DNA from 2 places in the Arthrobacter sp. LAR12-1-1.1 genome. Region 1 is predicted to be linked to the other one. Evidence: riboswitches for the same ligand, from Rfam matches in the RefSeq annotation. Region 1 holds a riboswitch; the other holds the start of a gene.
What was found. A riboswitch is a leader RNA that binds a small molecule or an ion and turns the genes downstream of it on or off. The one in region 1 is predicted to bind cyclic di-AMP.

Region 1 (7,419 bases):
TCCGACGGAACCCAAGCCGCCGTCGTCCGTGGCTGGGGACCAGTGGTGGCAGGGGATGAGTTCAGTTACGCCGGACCGCCTGACCGCGCGAAATGGAAGGTCTATAACGGCCCGGGGCACGCGGGCAAGGGGATCCGAAGTCCGAATGCGTTTGCTGTGGCCGGCGGCGTCGTGACCGTCAGCGGCGACGCGGCGGGCACCACGGGCGGCATGTCCGCCAGGTTTGCCCATCAGCAGTACGGCCGCTGGGAAGCCCGGATGAAAACGAGTGCGCGGGATATGCAATATCACCCGGTCATACTCCTGTGGCCGAACCATAACAAATCGCCCACCTGTGCCGAGATTGACTATGCGGAAGGCACTTGGGATACCACCCTGATTGGGTTCAACCTGCACCACGCCTGCAGCGGACCAGACTTCCAGAGCCGGGCCTCGCGGGCTATCGACACGACCCAGTGGCACAACTATGCAGTGGAGTGGACCCCGGCCGGGATCACCGGATACCTCGATGGGTCACTATGGTTTGCGGACATGAACCCGGCGCATCAGCCTACGGTAGGGATGCACCAAACAGTGCAGCTCGACTGGTTTCCCAACGGGACTCCAACCAAACCCAGCCAGATGCAGGTCGACTGGATCCGGGTCTACAACTAAGCGTTGCGCTTACTCGCCCGCGGCAAACTCGGGCTGGACCGGGCCGCCAGCTTCCGGCATCCCCTCATAGGGCACGCCTAAAGCTTTCAACGCCATCAGGTGTTCCATCAGGGCACGTTCAGGGTCTCCGGGATGCGCAGCAATCTGCTGGCGGAGCAACTCCCGGGCGCGGTCGTGTTCCGGGGCGGTGTCGGCGAGGACGGCGTCAATGATCCTGACCGCCTGATGTCGGATTCCAGCGGCAGATGCGGCATATTCCGCACCGGACACCAGGTCATAGGGATCCTGTACTTCGGGGCGTCCTGGAGTGGACGAGGGCTCCACCGACATGGCTATTCCTTTGATCATCGTTCCGGCTGAGCCCGGAACCGGCCTGCCGCCTTCCCCCCAACCCGGGTAAGTTACCCGGATCGAAGACGGCCCACCGTGACACACCATATAACGGCGCCGGGCCGCCAAGCTTAACGGGAGCGAAGTTTTCGCCAAGGTGATGCGCAAGTTACGGTGTCGCAGCCTTCAGAATGTGTACGGCTGCCAGCGCCACGGCATGATTCCGCGGCAGGGCTTGTGTTGGTCACCTGCCCGAAAAGACATGGAAATACTCGCCGGGTAGCCTCGCACCAAGGATCCCGTTCGAAAGGTAGTACGCCATGCGTGTTGGACTGATCCGGGTGATGACGACGTCGGACCGACGCCTGCTCCACGCCCACGGGAAACTCCTGCAGGAGGCTTTCGGGTTTTCCGTGACCTCCCGCTGTATTCCGGACCAGCCGTCCGGCGTCTACGACCAGGTGTCGCTCGAGTCTGCGGCACCCAAGGTAGTCCAGCTGGCCCGGGAAATGGCAGGGGACGCCGACGCGCTGATTATCAGCTGCGCGTCCGACCCCGGGCTGGCCGCCACCCGGGCGGCCGTGGACATCCCGGTCATCGGGGCGGGCTCCGCAGCCGCAGCTGCTGCTCTGACCTTTGGCGGACGGATTGGAGTCCTGGGACTCGGTGCCCATGTACCGGGCCCGATCGCGGACGCACTGGGCGAACGCATGCTGCTCATTGATGGCGAGGGGCGCGTCGAAACGCCCGACGCGTTCCTCATGCCTGCCGGTATCTTCGACGCCCTCGCAGCGGCCCACATGCTGGTTGATGCCGGCGCCGACGTGATCGTCCAGGCCAGCACCGGCCTGAGCAGCATCGGCATGGCGGACGTGCTCCGCCGCCGGCTCGGGGTCCCGGTCATCGACGCCGTGACGGCGGCCGGCTCCATGCTCGTCTCAGCGGTGGTCGCCCGGGAACTTCAGCAGGTTTGAGTCCCACGGCCGGTGGCGGCGCGCCATGGGCCAGCGACAAGACAGCCCCGCAACCTGATTGGGCGCGGGGCTGTCGCGTGCTGAGCCGGTCCTACTTGTAGACGCGGACCCAGTCGACCTGCATCTGTGAAGGCTTGGTGGCCGATCCGTCAGGGAACCAGTCCAGCTGCAACGTCTGATGCATGCCCACGGAGGGCAGGTGCGCGGGGTTCGTGTCGGAGAAGGTCTTCACTCCGTCGATGTATCCCTTGATGCCGGCCGGAGTCCACTCCACGGCGTAGTTGTGCCACTGGGTGGTGTCGACCGTCTTGGCGGCCGTGGTCTGGAAGTTCGACCCGCCGCAGGCGTAGTGCAGGAAGAACTTGATCTGGCTGGTGTTGCTGCTGCCCTCGGCGTAGTCGATCTCGGCGCAGTTGGGGGAGGTGTTGTTGTTGGGCCACAGGATCAGCACGGGGTGGTACTTCGGGTCCCTGGCGCTGGTCCTCATGCGCGTCTCCCACTTGCCGTATTTCTGCTGCGCAAATTTGGCCGACATGCCGCCTGTGGTGCCGGCCGAGTTGCCGCTGACCGTGGCCACGCCGTTCGCGACCGACCACGCCTGCGGGCTCCGCACGCCCTTGCCGGCATGTCCGGTTCCCTTGAAGACGCTCCACTTAGTGGAGTCGGGGGCGCCGGCCTTGGAGAACTCGTCGCCGGCAACAACCGCACCCCAGCCCCGGGCGGTGGCGGCTTGCGAACCGTCGCCGGTCGCGGCGACTGCGGCCTGGGCCGCAACGGGCGCCGCGGCAGGCGCTGCAGCGGGCGCGGCCGGCGTCGACCCCGTAGCGGCTGCCGCTTGTGCGCCGCCCGCCGTTTCCGGAGCGATCGGTGTGGCGGCGGGAGCGGCGGCAGCCGGTGCCGCGTCGACTCCGGGATCCGCTATTGCAGCGGCGGGACCGCCGACGGGTTTGGGAGCAGACGGCGCCGCCGACTCAGGCGCTGCGGGCGCCGAGGACGTGGAAGCCGCGGCAGGACGCGAGGCCTTGGTGGCCGCCGACGACGTGAAGGCCGCGGCAGAACCCGAGGCCTGGGTGGTTGGGGATGGGGCCCCGGCGCCGGTGGTGGGGGCGACGCTGCACCCGGCCAGCGACAGTGCGCCCAAGCTCAGCGCAATCGCTAGTTTGTGGAGCTGTGGTGTCTTGAAGCCTGGTGTCTTCGGCTGTGCTTGACTGAACCGTGATTTGCTGAGCGGTGATTTCTTGAACGGCGTTTTCTGGAACAACGGACCCCTCCGGGCTTTGTGACTGGCACACACAACCGTCGCTGCCAAGGCGGCGGCGAGTGCGGGAAGCTTCATCCGGCCCTGCTGCAAGAGCATGGGCGAGCAGACGCCGAACGGCGCAACCGGGCCCTAAAAGGGGCGGTCCGGGGCCCTGCATTCGGGCCAGGCCTTCACGGCCAGTGGCCCACGTTACCGGACCGTTACCTTGACCCGCAAACCTCTCCGGACGTGTTCACGGCATTCCCCTGCGCCCACACGAAAGAATGGTCGGGTGAGTGATGCTGGCGAGTTCATCGACCTCTCGCTGCAGCGGGAAGGTTCCTGGCGCCGTGCGGACGAGCTGCAGTCGCGGCTGGAAATGGAGCCAGGAGGCAGAGGCCTCCGGTTCTACGGCACCTCCGTGGGTGCCGTGCGCGGGACGGTCCGGGATGCCGGCCGCCGCTATCCAGGGCTGTCCCACGATCAGGTCACCGCGCTGAGCTCCGAACTGTGGGGCTCCGAATTGTGGGGCTCGGAACTGGGGGCGGCACCGGTTTTCGAGCGCCGGCTGGCCGCAGTGGTCCTGCTGCAGGCCAATGTGAAGCTGCTGACCAACTCCGACCTCACCCGGCTGGAGGGCTTCATCCGGGAGGCGCAGGTGCGGGACCTCGTGGATCCGCTCGCCGTCGACGTCGTCGGGCCCTTGGTGGGCGGGCTCGACATGATGGCCAGGGTGCGGGCTGACAGCGTGCTGGACCGGTGGGTGCGCGAGCCCGATGCCTGGCTGCGCCGGGCCGCGCTGCTTTCGCCGCTGCTGGCGCTGCGCGCGGGCGCGGGGGACTGGGACAGATTTGTCCGGCACGCGAATGCGGTGCTCGGCGAGGCTCGCGGGACGTTCGACGCCGACGCCGACGGCGCTGCGGACCGGGACGCGGTTTCCCGGGTCCTGGCCGAGATGGCAAAGACGAGGCCGGAGCTGCAATTCACGTCCGTTGGAGAGTGACCATCCGACCGTTCCCCGCGGGCCCGGCCCGCGTTCAGAGCTGCGGACTTTCAGACTTTCGGATCTCCGGGACCGCCCGGATCGCCCTGTCCGACGGCGCTGCCGGCATCGCCGGATCTGCCGTCGGCATTTGCAGGCAGCGCGAAAGCCCTCGCCGCCCGTGACCCGGCGACGGCGCTCGCGGCTATGGTGACTAGAGCGCCGACCAGCAGGGCCGCTGCCTCGCCCGGGAGCAGGACCTGAAGCTGTGTGCCGATGCTCGCCGCCGCAACCGGCACGCCAAGTTGGGCCGCCGACAACACCCCGAGGGGCAGCGGGAGACCCAGGAACGCCAGGCCGGCGTGCGTCAGCAGGGTCCCTACTCCCAGGACCACGCCGAGGGCAATCATCTCCGGATGTCCGGCCAGGTCCTTGAGCGTCAGCGATGCACCCAGCCAGACGAAGAACACCGGACTAAGGAAACCGTCGCTGAGGGCGAACAGTTGCCGGGCCAGCCGCCGCGGTTCGCCGACGGCGGCCACCACCAGGCCGAAGGAAAAGCCTGCCAACATCACGGACACATTGCTCCATGTCGCGACTGCGGCCAGGGCGAAGAGAACGGCCAGCTGGCTCCTCAGCTCCAGGGCAAACTTGCGGCTTTCCGAGAGTTGGTGCACGCGAGCGCGGATTCCCCTGCGCTCCAGCCAGCGCAAGACGAAATAGAGCACCACCGCGCAGCCGGTCACCGTAAGCACGCCCAGCGCCGCGCGGCCTGCGTTGGGCGGATCCACGAGGAGCGGCAACGCCACAATGCAGGCTATGTCGGCGATGGCCACCTGCGCGGTCATGGCGACGACATCGGGTCCGCCGAGGCGCAGCGAATCGATGATCGGAAGGACCAGGGCGGCCGACGAGGACGCCAGCAGCACTGCGTAGAGGGGAGCATGTCCAGTCCCGAAGAGCAGACCGATCCCGGTTCCGACCGCCACCGCTGCCGCCGCGGCCGCAATAGCCCGGCGGGAGCCATTGCCGAGGGCGGAGCGGATCTGCGGATCCCTCACGGGAACATGGGTTCCGGCCACAAACATCATCAGCGCGAACCCGATGTTGGCCAGCAGGATAAACGTCGGGTCCGCAGGATCAACCAGGGCCAGGCCTGAGCGTCCGATCGCGATGCCGGCCAACAGTTCGCCCAGCATCACCGGCAACCGCCAGCGCGCCGGCAGCGCCAGCAGGGGTCCGGCCAGGGCGACGACGGCGATCAGCGCCAGGGACAGGAATGTCACGGCTCGCCGCTGCGGGCGGGCCCAGGGCCCGACCGCCGCTCCACCACGGCGTAGGCTTTCCCGTCCAGGAACGCCCAGTCATTGACAACCATGTACCCAAGTGCGTCCACCCGGTCATTCAGGACGTGCTCGTCGAAACCTCCGTCGCGCGGTTCCGCGTCCCAGGTGGTCACGTGGACGTCCCGGCCGTCCAGGATCAGCAGCTCGGTGTTGACGTCGAAATCCTCCTGTGGCTGATTGCTCAACTGGCAGATGGCGACACAGTGGCTGTTCATTTCGGGCCTCCGCTTCGGCGTGTGCTGATGGCATCATCCTACGTTCGGATGCGGCGCCGCCCCATGGGCAATTGCCGGACCGTTCTGTGGCCGCCGTTACCTGAATGTGACTTTTGCATGCGGATCGCGTTACGGTGGATGAGTGCCTGTTGTCTCCGATACGGGCGCTCCCCAGCCGATTGCCTAACTCTGCCGCGGCCCGGGGGTAACTCGCATCAACGACCGGCAGAGACGGGGAAACCACTTTTGGCCTGCTGATTTCGCAGGCCTTGGGGTGAAGCCGCACAGTGCCCGCAACGACGGGCCCGGGAGTGCGGCCGGGTGCCTCCCATCCGAATCCGACAGCTCACCTCGCAGGCATTGGGAGAGGCTACATTCATGTCTTCAATCAGTACTTTTGTGCGCCATACGGCCGTCCTCGCCGCCGCATCCGGCCTGGTCCTCACCAGCGGAATGGCAGCCAACGCAGCCGCAGCACCTGCTCAGCGGGACTCCGCTCCGGCGTCCAACGTGGACGTCACGGGACTGGTCAGCGCCCCCGTGAACGCCGACTCAAGCGTCAAGATCAGCTTTGACCGCCCCGCGGTAGCTACCGTCGCAGCGCCGGTCATCGAACAGCCCGTTGCCGCGGCGCCGGCTCCCGCCGCTGCGCCTGCAGCAGCACCGAAGGCAACCGTGCAGGTGCAGGCCGCTCCGGCGGCCGCGCCGGCCGCGGCGCCCGCTGCCGGCGGACGCAACGCCATCATGCTCTCGGCCGCTTACAGCCAGGTGGGCATCACCCAGGACTGCACCGCCATGGTCGAAAAGGCCCTTGGCGCGGCAGGCAAGCCGGTTGGCAACATTGGTCCCCGGGCGTTCCTTGGCCTCGGAACCGTTGTGGGCACCCCGCAGCCCGGCGACATGGTGGTCCAGTCCGGCCACGTTGCCATCTACGCCGGCAACGGCCAGGTGGTCAGTGGCGGCATGAACGGAAAGAACCAGACGATGGTCCACCCGCTGTCATGGCTCACGGCGACCGGCGGCGTCACCTTCGTCCGCGCCTAAGCCGCGCTGCCTCTTCCGGGCCGGAAAGTCCGGAAAGACCGGTGATCGATTCCCTTGGGGGCAATCGATCGCCGGTCTTTCCTGTACATATAGTTCTCAGGGATTCCCCCGCCCGGCCAGTGGAAGCGTCAACTTCATGACCGTCCCCTCGGCACCTGTCGCGGCCACCTCAACGGCGCCGCCCGCAGCGACGGCGATCTCCCTGACCAAGGCCAGACCGATGCCAAAGCTTCGCTGTCCGTGTGCACTGCCTGTGCTGGCGGTCCGTACGAAGCGGTCAAAGATCCGGGTCTGATCGACGCCGGTGATTCCGGTCCCCGTGTCCGCCACCGTGATCACGGCGCGGTTCTGCTCGATCGAGGTCGTGATGGACACCCGGCCGCCCGGGGGCGTGTGGGCGAGGGCGTTGTCCGCCAGGGCAAGCACGGCACGGCGCAGCGCATTATTCTCGATCCGGGCCAGCGGCCGGGCATCGGCTACGAAGTCCACGGCCACCTTGCGCTGCTCTGCCACCAGCTGGAGGCTCCCGGCGACGCTGGCGGCGGTGTCGGCAAGGTCGGCAGGCGGTGCGGAGCGGTCCGGGACTTCCGCTGTTGCCGCGAGGAGCAGTTCGTTGACAATCCCGGTCAGCGTT
Region 2 (7,419 bases), on a different contig from region 1:
GGGTGTCGCTTCCGGCCAGCGCGGCGAGGGCCAGGTGGGCGGGGTTCAGGACGGTGCCGCCCTTGATCAGGACGTCTCCGGCGGCGGCTTCCTCCCCCGCTTTCCTGATGTGGTCCCCGTTCCGCGGGTCCCCCGGTTTCGCGTTGCCGCCCAGTTTCAGGACAGGCAGGCCGTCCTCGTCGGCGTCGATGATGCCGCTCTCGCTGCGCAGCACCGCCTTGGCCCCGGCCGGAATGAGGCCTCCGGTGGCAATCGGACTTGCCTGATGCGGTGCCAGCAGCTGGTTGGGTTCGGCCAGGATCCACGGACCGCTGCCGTTGACGGCCCAGCCGTCCATGGCAGAGGAAGCGTAATGGGGCATGTCCTGCAGGGCAACGATGTCCGCTGCGAGGGTCCGGCCCAGCGCCTGCCGGAGCGGGACGGGGGCAGCCGGGATGGGAACGGCGCAGTCGAACGCGAGTTGGCGGGCCTCCTGCCACGTGTGGGCCAGGTGCCGGTGCGGCTCCCCTGCCGTGTCCTGGCCGGCAGTGTCCTCGTCCGTTGAATCTTCGTCCGTTGAATCCGGGTCCGTCGGGTCCGGGCCCGCCGGGTCCTGGCCCGCCGGGATGGGAGGGTCTGCGGGGCCCTCCGTGAAGCCCTCTCTGAGGCCGTCTTTACCGCCGTCGCTGCCTGGGGCAGTGGGTCCGCTGCCGTCCGGGGCCGCCGCCGTCATGCCCCGGGGGCTTCGGCGGCTGCGTAGTCCTTGGCGAGCCGGCGCGCCACGGCCATCGCGGACTCCATGGACACGGAGTCCGTGGCCTGCCCGGAGCCGGAGGCCAGACCCGCGGCAAAGCCGGCAATGAACGTCGTCAGCGGCGCCGCCGGGCGCACCACGGAGTGGGCAGCCACCCCGGCCAGGGCGAGGACCTCGTTCACGTCAATCTCAACGTCTTCCAGCTCCAGGGCCTGGAGCAGGGCACGGCACCAGTCTTCCAGCGTTTCATCCTGGCTTTTCACCGTTTGCCTCCATGGTCGAGTTCAGCTGCGGAGTTCCGGACCGGCGCCCGGACCGCGGTCTGGAAGCCTACCGGAAACGCCTAATGCGGACGCGTCATCCCAGGTGTCGACATCATCCGTGGAACCGGGGGGAACGCGAACTTCCCGCACGTCCAGCCTAGCAAGAAGGGCGAAGACCGACGCGTTTTCCAGGCTGCCCCTGGCCGCGGCGTCCGCAACACAACGTTGTAGCGCAGCTGTGCCATAAAACCCCGCGAGTGGTTGCTTCCGGCCTTCGGCCGAGACGGCCATGACGCCGTCGCCCCCGTCCCGTTCCGGCGCAACTGCAACAGACGCGGCCAGCGATTCGGCCAGGGCGCGGACTGCCTCGGCCGAGCGCGGCATGTCACAGGCAAGGACCAGGGTAAACGGCGCCGGCGCGGCTGCCCCGTGCCGGCCGGGGTGGTCCGCGTCCAGCGCGGCCAGTCCCGCGGCGATGGCGGCGGCCGGCCCCGCGAAGGGCGGGTCTTCCCTGCAGCTCAGCACGCCCCCGGGCAGGTCCCCGGGGTCAGGACCGACGACGACGGTGCGCCCTGCCCCGCCCGCGGCGCGCAGTGAGCGCTCAAGGAGGGTGGCGCCGTCGTAGATCAGCCCGGATTTGGGCACGCCGCCCAGGCGGGAGGACCGTCCCCCGGCGAGAATAATGGCATCGAACTCCACCGGTTCAGCCTAGCGCGGCGCCGGCTGCCGCCGAATCAGCCATGAACTGCCCGGAGGCAGTTCAGGCAGCAGTCCAGGCAGCAGTTCAGGCCGCTGACTCAGGCAACAGGAACGGGTCCCAAGCCGGCGTCGGCTTCTCGAGCTCCTTGATTTGCCAGATGGCGCCCTTTGGCGGGCCCGGAACAAAACCGATCTTCCAGCCCATCTCCGCCGGGGTGTGGTCGCTCTTGGCGTTGTTGCACCGCAGGCACGCCGCCACCAGGTTCTCCCAGGAATCGGCCCCGCCCCGGGATTTTGGCTGGACGTGGTCGATGGTGTGGGCAGCCTTGCCGCAGTAGGCGCAGCGGTGGGCATCGCGGCGGAGCACGCCGCGGCGGCTCACCGCTGTCATGGTGTTGTACCTCGGCCGGATGTAGCGGTTCAGCAGGATCACGGACGGGCGGCCCAGAATATCCTGGGGGCCGACAACGGGGTCGTCCCCTTCGGCCACCACGCTGGCCTTTCCGGTTAGGACAAGGACGAGCGCCCGGCGGAAGGTGATGACCGCCAGGGGTTCATATCCAGCATTCAGAACGAGAGTGCGCATCCGCATACCTCTTCACGGCCGCACCCGCCAGCGGCACGAGGGCCGGCTGCCCTCTGCATGGTCGGGCTATGGATCGACAACACAAGAGTAAACACTCAGGTGCCGGATCACCGAATATTTTTTCACGGGCGCAGTCTTCAGCGCGGAAAGTTCACGGTGCGGCAACGCAAAAGACCCCCGCCAAGAGGCGGGGGTCTTTCGAAGGTGCTGGGATCTTGCTTAGGCGCCGACGCGGATGAAGACCGGGCCGGAGCCGACGTTTACGCTGTACAGCGCGGTGGTTCCGCCGTTCCAGCCGCCGTGGACTGCCATGCCGTTGCCGACGTAGACCGCGATGTGAGCCATGCCCACGCCGCCGTTCTGGTAGTAGGCGAGGTCGCCCGGGCGTGCCTCGGCGGCGCTCACGGTGCGGCCCAGGGACAGGTAACCTGCCGGCCAGCCGTGGTAGTGGATGCCGGCCGCGGCCAGCGCGTTGGTGGCGAGGGCGGTGCAGTCCTGCGCCACGCCGATCTGTGCGTAGGCAGCGGCGGCGATGGTTGCGCCGGAGCCGCTTCCGATGCCGGCGGGAGCCTGGGCAGCGACGCCGCCGCTGACACCAAGCTCGGTGCCACCGGCGCGGGAGGCGTTGGAATCCTGGACCTGCACGACGGGCTTGGGGGCCTCGACGACGGGAGCCGGCGACGTGGTCACAGCGGGCTTCTCGTAGGAGATCGCGATGGTGGAAGCGGCCGAGATTGTGGCCGGAGCGGCGGACTGGACTTCCAGGGCCGAAGCGGAGGTGGATTCGCGCTGAACATTGGTCTCAGCAGCGTTGGCTGCGATTCCACTGGTCAGAACCAGACCGGAAGCTGCGGCGATGACCGCGGCCTGACGGCCCACGCCGCCGGCGTTGTCGCCGACAGCCTTGGCAATAACAGCCAGCGAGTTGGTCTTGGTGACCTCGGCGCGGTGCCGTGCAACAGTTGCACGAGTAGTCATTAAGTTCTCTCTTTCGTGATCCTTGGACCGCGCGCTTTCGGGCACGGACTGAGGACGCTCCGGCATCTTGGGGGTACGCCGGATCGCCCCGAAATGGGTTACTTAGCGAAGGGTGTACTGCGAAGACGCGCCAAAAGCGGAAACTGCATGCTGTCCGGGCTCGGTAGAGAATGAGCCTGCGGAACGTGATCCAATCCGGGCGCCGGCAAGGGCGGCACGTGATGTGGATTCCAGCGGGCTCAAAAGAGCCTCGCCGGTGCGCATGCGCGCAGAATTGTGGCGTGAAGACACGAAAGTAGCCTCTCCCAATGCCTACGAGGTGAGCTGTCGGATTCGGATGGGAGTCACCCGGCCGCGCTGCTTCCTGGGAAGCTTTGCGACTTAACCCCAAGGCCTTCTTTCGAAGGCCAAAATTGGTTCCCCCGCCCCTGCCAGACGATGTAATGCGAACGGACCTTGAGCGGTGGCAGAGCTAGGCAATCCACTCAAGAGCGCCAACTTCGGAAAAGTTGGCGTGCTTCAAACCCTACAGGAGTCCGGACCCAATGTCACATTCAGATCACGGCGTGTCACAAGAATCTGAGAGTGGTCCATCGTCTTTGTTAGAGCCAGCCGAGGGGGTCAACGACGTCGCCGTTGACCATCACTTCAAAGTGGAGGTGGCAGCCCGTGGAGGCGCCGGTGGTTCCGCTCATGGCGACGACGTCACCGCGCGATACCTTCTGGCCGACCTCGACCGAGGCAGAGGACAGGTGGTTGTACGTGGTCTCCAGGCCGTTACCGTGGTCGATGACCACCCGGTTTCCACCGCCGAAGGGATGCCATCCATTGAAGGTCACGGTGCCGCTGGCGGCTGCATGGACCGCCGTGCCGCACTGGGCAGCGAAATCCTGGCCGCGGTGGAACTCCCCCGCGCCTCCGGTAATGGGGCTGACGCGGTAGCCGTAGGGCGATGCCGTGACCAGCTGATCCAGCGGCCCGCCAAGTGTGCCCGCCGATGCGGCGCGGGTGATGCTGCCCACAGACTGGGCGCTCAGCAGCTGCTTGAGCTTCCCGTCCGGATCGCCCTTCGTGGTGACGGCAGTGCGGCTGAAGTCGACCTTTGCCGCGGCAGCGGCGGTGACATCCGGCTGAACGGCGGCCGAGAGAGCGCCGGATCCGCCGGGATTGGAGGCCATCACGGGGCTCGTGACGGGGACCGTCACGGTGAGAACCAGACCAGTTGCGGCCAGGGCGATCCCGGCTTTCTGCCCGACTCCGCTGGCCGAGGCAAACTCCGTTACCTGACGGAACGGACTGCGCCGGCGACGCCGTTCATCGCGGTGCGCGTCGCGCGGGCGTTCGGCCATATGCGCGACGACGGGACGCGGCTCCGGAGCGGGACCGGTCGCGCGGCGACGGCCCCTGGCGGTCTGGGTGGTCAAGAACGGTTCCTCTCTGGAGAGCCTGCGAAGTTAGCTGTCGGATTCGGGTCAGAGAGATCAAAGACCCGGTCCGCCGTTGCAAGCAGCCAGGCACAGGGGTATCCCCAGGGGATCCTTCGGTGGAAGCTGCTTGCCGCTGACGGACTTCACCCCAAGGCTGCTTAAGTAGCAGCCGAAAGTGGTTCCCCCGCCCCTGCCAGAAGGTGGTTCAGCGACTAATCCGCTGGCAGGGCTCGGCTTCGGATCAGGTAACGCTTTGGTATCGGTACTGGCCACTAACTATAGGGGATTAAGCCGCCCGGTGATAAATCCGTAATCGCAACTGTGCAGAACTCATGGGTCGTCCCACAACCGGCCCGTTGCGGCCGGTCAGGCGACCGTTACAAAGACGTGCGCGGCAACCTCGGGCGGCAGTTCCAGGGCTCCCTCGATATCGGGGACGCGGACCGAGATGTACTCCCCCACACGCTCCAGCGAGACCAGCGCGCCAGGCCGGATTCCGCCTTCGTCGAGCTGGGCCAGAAGCTCCGGCTCCACCTGGATCGGCTCCGCGAGCCGGTTGACCGTGATCCGCGAACCCGCACCGTAACCGGCCATGGCCTCCAGGAGGTTTACCGCCCTGTCCGCGGGGGCACCATTGGGCACCCCGCCAAGATCTGCCAGCCCCGGAATGGGGTTTCCGTAGGGCGAAACTGTCGGGTGGTTGAGCATCTCGAAGATTCGGCGCTCGACGCGTTCGCTCATGACATGCTCCCAGCGGCACGCTTCCTCATGGACGTAGGCCCAGTCGAGTCCGATCACGTCCGCGAGCAGTCGTTCGGCGAGGCGGTGCTTGCGCATGACACCGATGGCGCGTTTCCGCCCGGTTTCGGTCAGTTCAAGGTGCCGGTCACCGGAAACAACCACAAGCCCGTCACGCTCCATGCGGCCGATGGTCTGGGAAACGGTGGGGCCGGAGTGGCGGAGCCGTTCGGCGATGCGGGCACGGAGGGCAACGATGTTTTCTTCTTCAAGTTCCAGAATGGTCCGAAGATACATCTCCGTGGTATCGATCAGATCCGTCATTCAGCTCAGCTCCTCGAGCGCAGTCCTTGCGTCATTCCCACCGTACCGCGTGCGGGCTGCATGCAGGATGCGCCCTGGCGGGATCCGCCGTACGTTCGCATGCCAGCCTAGCCTATTTTGAATTACTCCGGATAATTTTCGTTCGGCCCGGGACTGCCCTCCCGGCGCCCGTAGGCCGGCAGCCCCCGGCGTCTCAATGACCTGACTGTGACAGGCCTTTTTCCATATCGCCGGGACCCGTCAGGCAGAATGAAACAGGCAAAATAGAACAGGCAGAATGAAAAAGGGGTGTCCGTTGTAGCCATCCCTGCCAGGCCACCTCCCAGCCACGCTACGAACCCGCCGAAAATTGGAGCCACTGTGAGCGACACGAGCGTCACGATCCCCGCCAACCTCCTGCCCAAGGACGGACGGTTCGGCGCCGGCCCGTCCAAGGTCCGACCGGAACAGATGGACGCCCTCGCCGCGGCATCGGCGAAGCTGCTGGGGACCTCGCACCGCCAGGCACCGGTGAAAAACCTGGTCGGCTCGGTACGCAGCGGCCTCAGCGATTTCTTCCGCGCGCCCGAAGGCTATGAAGTCGTGCTCGGTGTGGGCGGATCCACCGCGTTCTGGGACATCGCCAGCTTCGGACTCGTAGAGAACAAGGCGCAGCACCTGTCCTTCGGCGAGTTCGGCTCGAAGTTTGCCTCGGCCACCAACAAGGCGCCGTTCCTCGCCGAGTCCTCCATTATCAAGGCCGAACCCGGCACCCGCCCCTCCGCCCGGGCGGAGGCCGGCGTCGACGTCTATGCGTGGCCGCAGAACGAAACCTCAACCGGCGTGGCTGCCCCCGTCCAGCGCGTGGCAGGCGCCGACGAGGGGTCGCTGGTGCTGGTGGACGCGACCTCGGCCGCGGGCGGGCTGGACGTGGACGTGGCGGAGTCCGACGTGTACTACTTCGCGCCGCAGAAGAACTTCGCGTCCGACGGCGGCCTGTGGCTGGGCCTGTTTTCCCCCGCGGCGCTGGAGCGGGCGGCACGGATCAAGGCCGGCAACCGCTGGATCCCCGACTTCCTGGACCTCCAGACGGCGATCGACAACTCCCGGCTCAACCAGACCTACAACACCCCGGCGCTGGCCACCCTGGTGACCCTGGATGCCCAGGTGCAGTGGCTGAACGCCAACGGCGGCCTGGACTTCGCAGCCGCCCGGACCGCGGATTCCGCCGGCCGCATCTACCGCTGGGCCGAGGCGTCCGGCTACGCCACGCCGTTCGTGGCCAAGGCCGAGGACCGTTCCAACGTGATCGCCACGATCGACTTCGACGAATCGATCGATGCCTCGGCCATCGCCAAGGTGCTCCGCGCGAACGGCGTCGTCGACACCGAGCCGTACCGCAAGCTGGGCCGCAACCAGCTGCGCATCGCCACCTTCGTGGCGATCGAGCCGGACGACGTCTCGGCACTGCTCGAGTGCATCGATTTCGTCGTGGCTGAACTGAAAAAGTAGCCTCAGCGCCCGGCGGCGCCGTCACGGCCCATGAGAACTCAGGCCGCGGCGGCGCCGTCATCGTTTCAGGCCGGTCCGCCCGGCTGCACATTCTGTTGTGAGCCGCGCCGCGCACCCGGCTGGGAACCAGGGCTGGCGCCGGCTGGACCGGTCCCGCTTTCGACGTGGAAGTACCGCAGC

Region 2: linked by a shared signal. The riboswitch ahead of MRBLAR12_RS18735 (M23 family metallopeptidase) and the one ahead of MRBLAR12_RS11300 (hypothetical protein) in region 1 are both predicted to bind cyclic di-AMP.

Annotation. Positions count from the first base shown of each region.
Region 1 is NZ_JBEGIG010000013.1:2,636-10,054, forward strand. Features, by position in the region: gene MRBLAR12_RS11265 (glycoside hydrolase family 16 protein) at 1-654, shown strand, start outside; gene MRBLAR12_RS11270 (hypothetical protein) at 664-984, opposite strand; gene MRBLAR12_RS11275 (aspartate/glutamate racemase family protein) at 1,305-1,958, shown strand; gene MRBLAR12_RS11280 (glycoside hydrolase family 16 protein) at 2,050-3,099, opposite strand; gene MRBLAR12_RS11285 (DNA alkylation repair protein) at 3,491-4,201, shown strand; gene MRBLAR12_RS11290 (cation:proton antiporter) at 4,252-5,466, opposite strand; gene MRBLAR12_RS11295 (hypothetical protein) at 5,463-5,741, opposite strand; cyclic di-AMP (ydaO/yuaA leader) riboswitch at 5,912-6,115, shown strand; gene MRBLAR12_RS11300 (hypothetical protein) at 6,120-6,785, shown strand; gene MRBLAR12_RS11305 (sensor histidine kinase) at 6,882-7,419, opposite strand, start outside.
Region 2 is NZ_JBEGIG010000045.1:21,229-28,647, reverse strand. Features, by position in the region: gene MRBLAR12_RS18760 (molybdopterin molybdotransferase MoeA) at 1-712, opposite strand, end outside; gene MRBLAR12_RS18755 (DUF6457 domain-containing protein) at 709-996, opposite strand; gene mobA (molybdenum cofactor guanylyltransferase) at 1,018-1,695, opposite strand; gene MRBLAR12_RS18745 (HNH endonuclease) at 1,781-2,281, opposite strand; gene MRBLAR12_RS18740 (NlpC/P60 family protein) at 2,501-3,259, opposite strand; cyclic di-AMP (ydaO/yuaA leader) riboswitch at 3,555-3,724, opposite strand; gene MRBLAR12_RS18735 (M23 family metallopeptidase) at 3,862-4,683, opposite strand; cyclic di-AMP (ydaO/yuaA leader) riboswitch at 4,688-4,907, opposite strand; gene MRBLAR12_RS18730 (metal-dependent transcriptional regulator) at 5,053-5,748, opposite strand; gene serC (phosphoserine transaminase) at 6,109-7,239, shown strand; gene MRBLAR12_RS18720 (MFS transporter) at 7,305-7,419, opposite strand, start outside.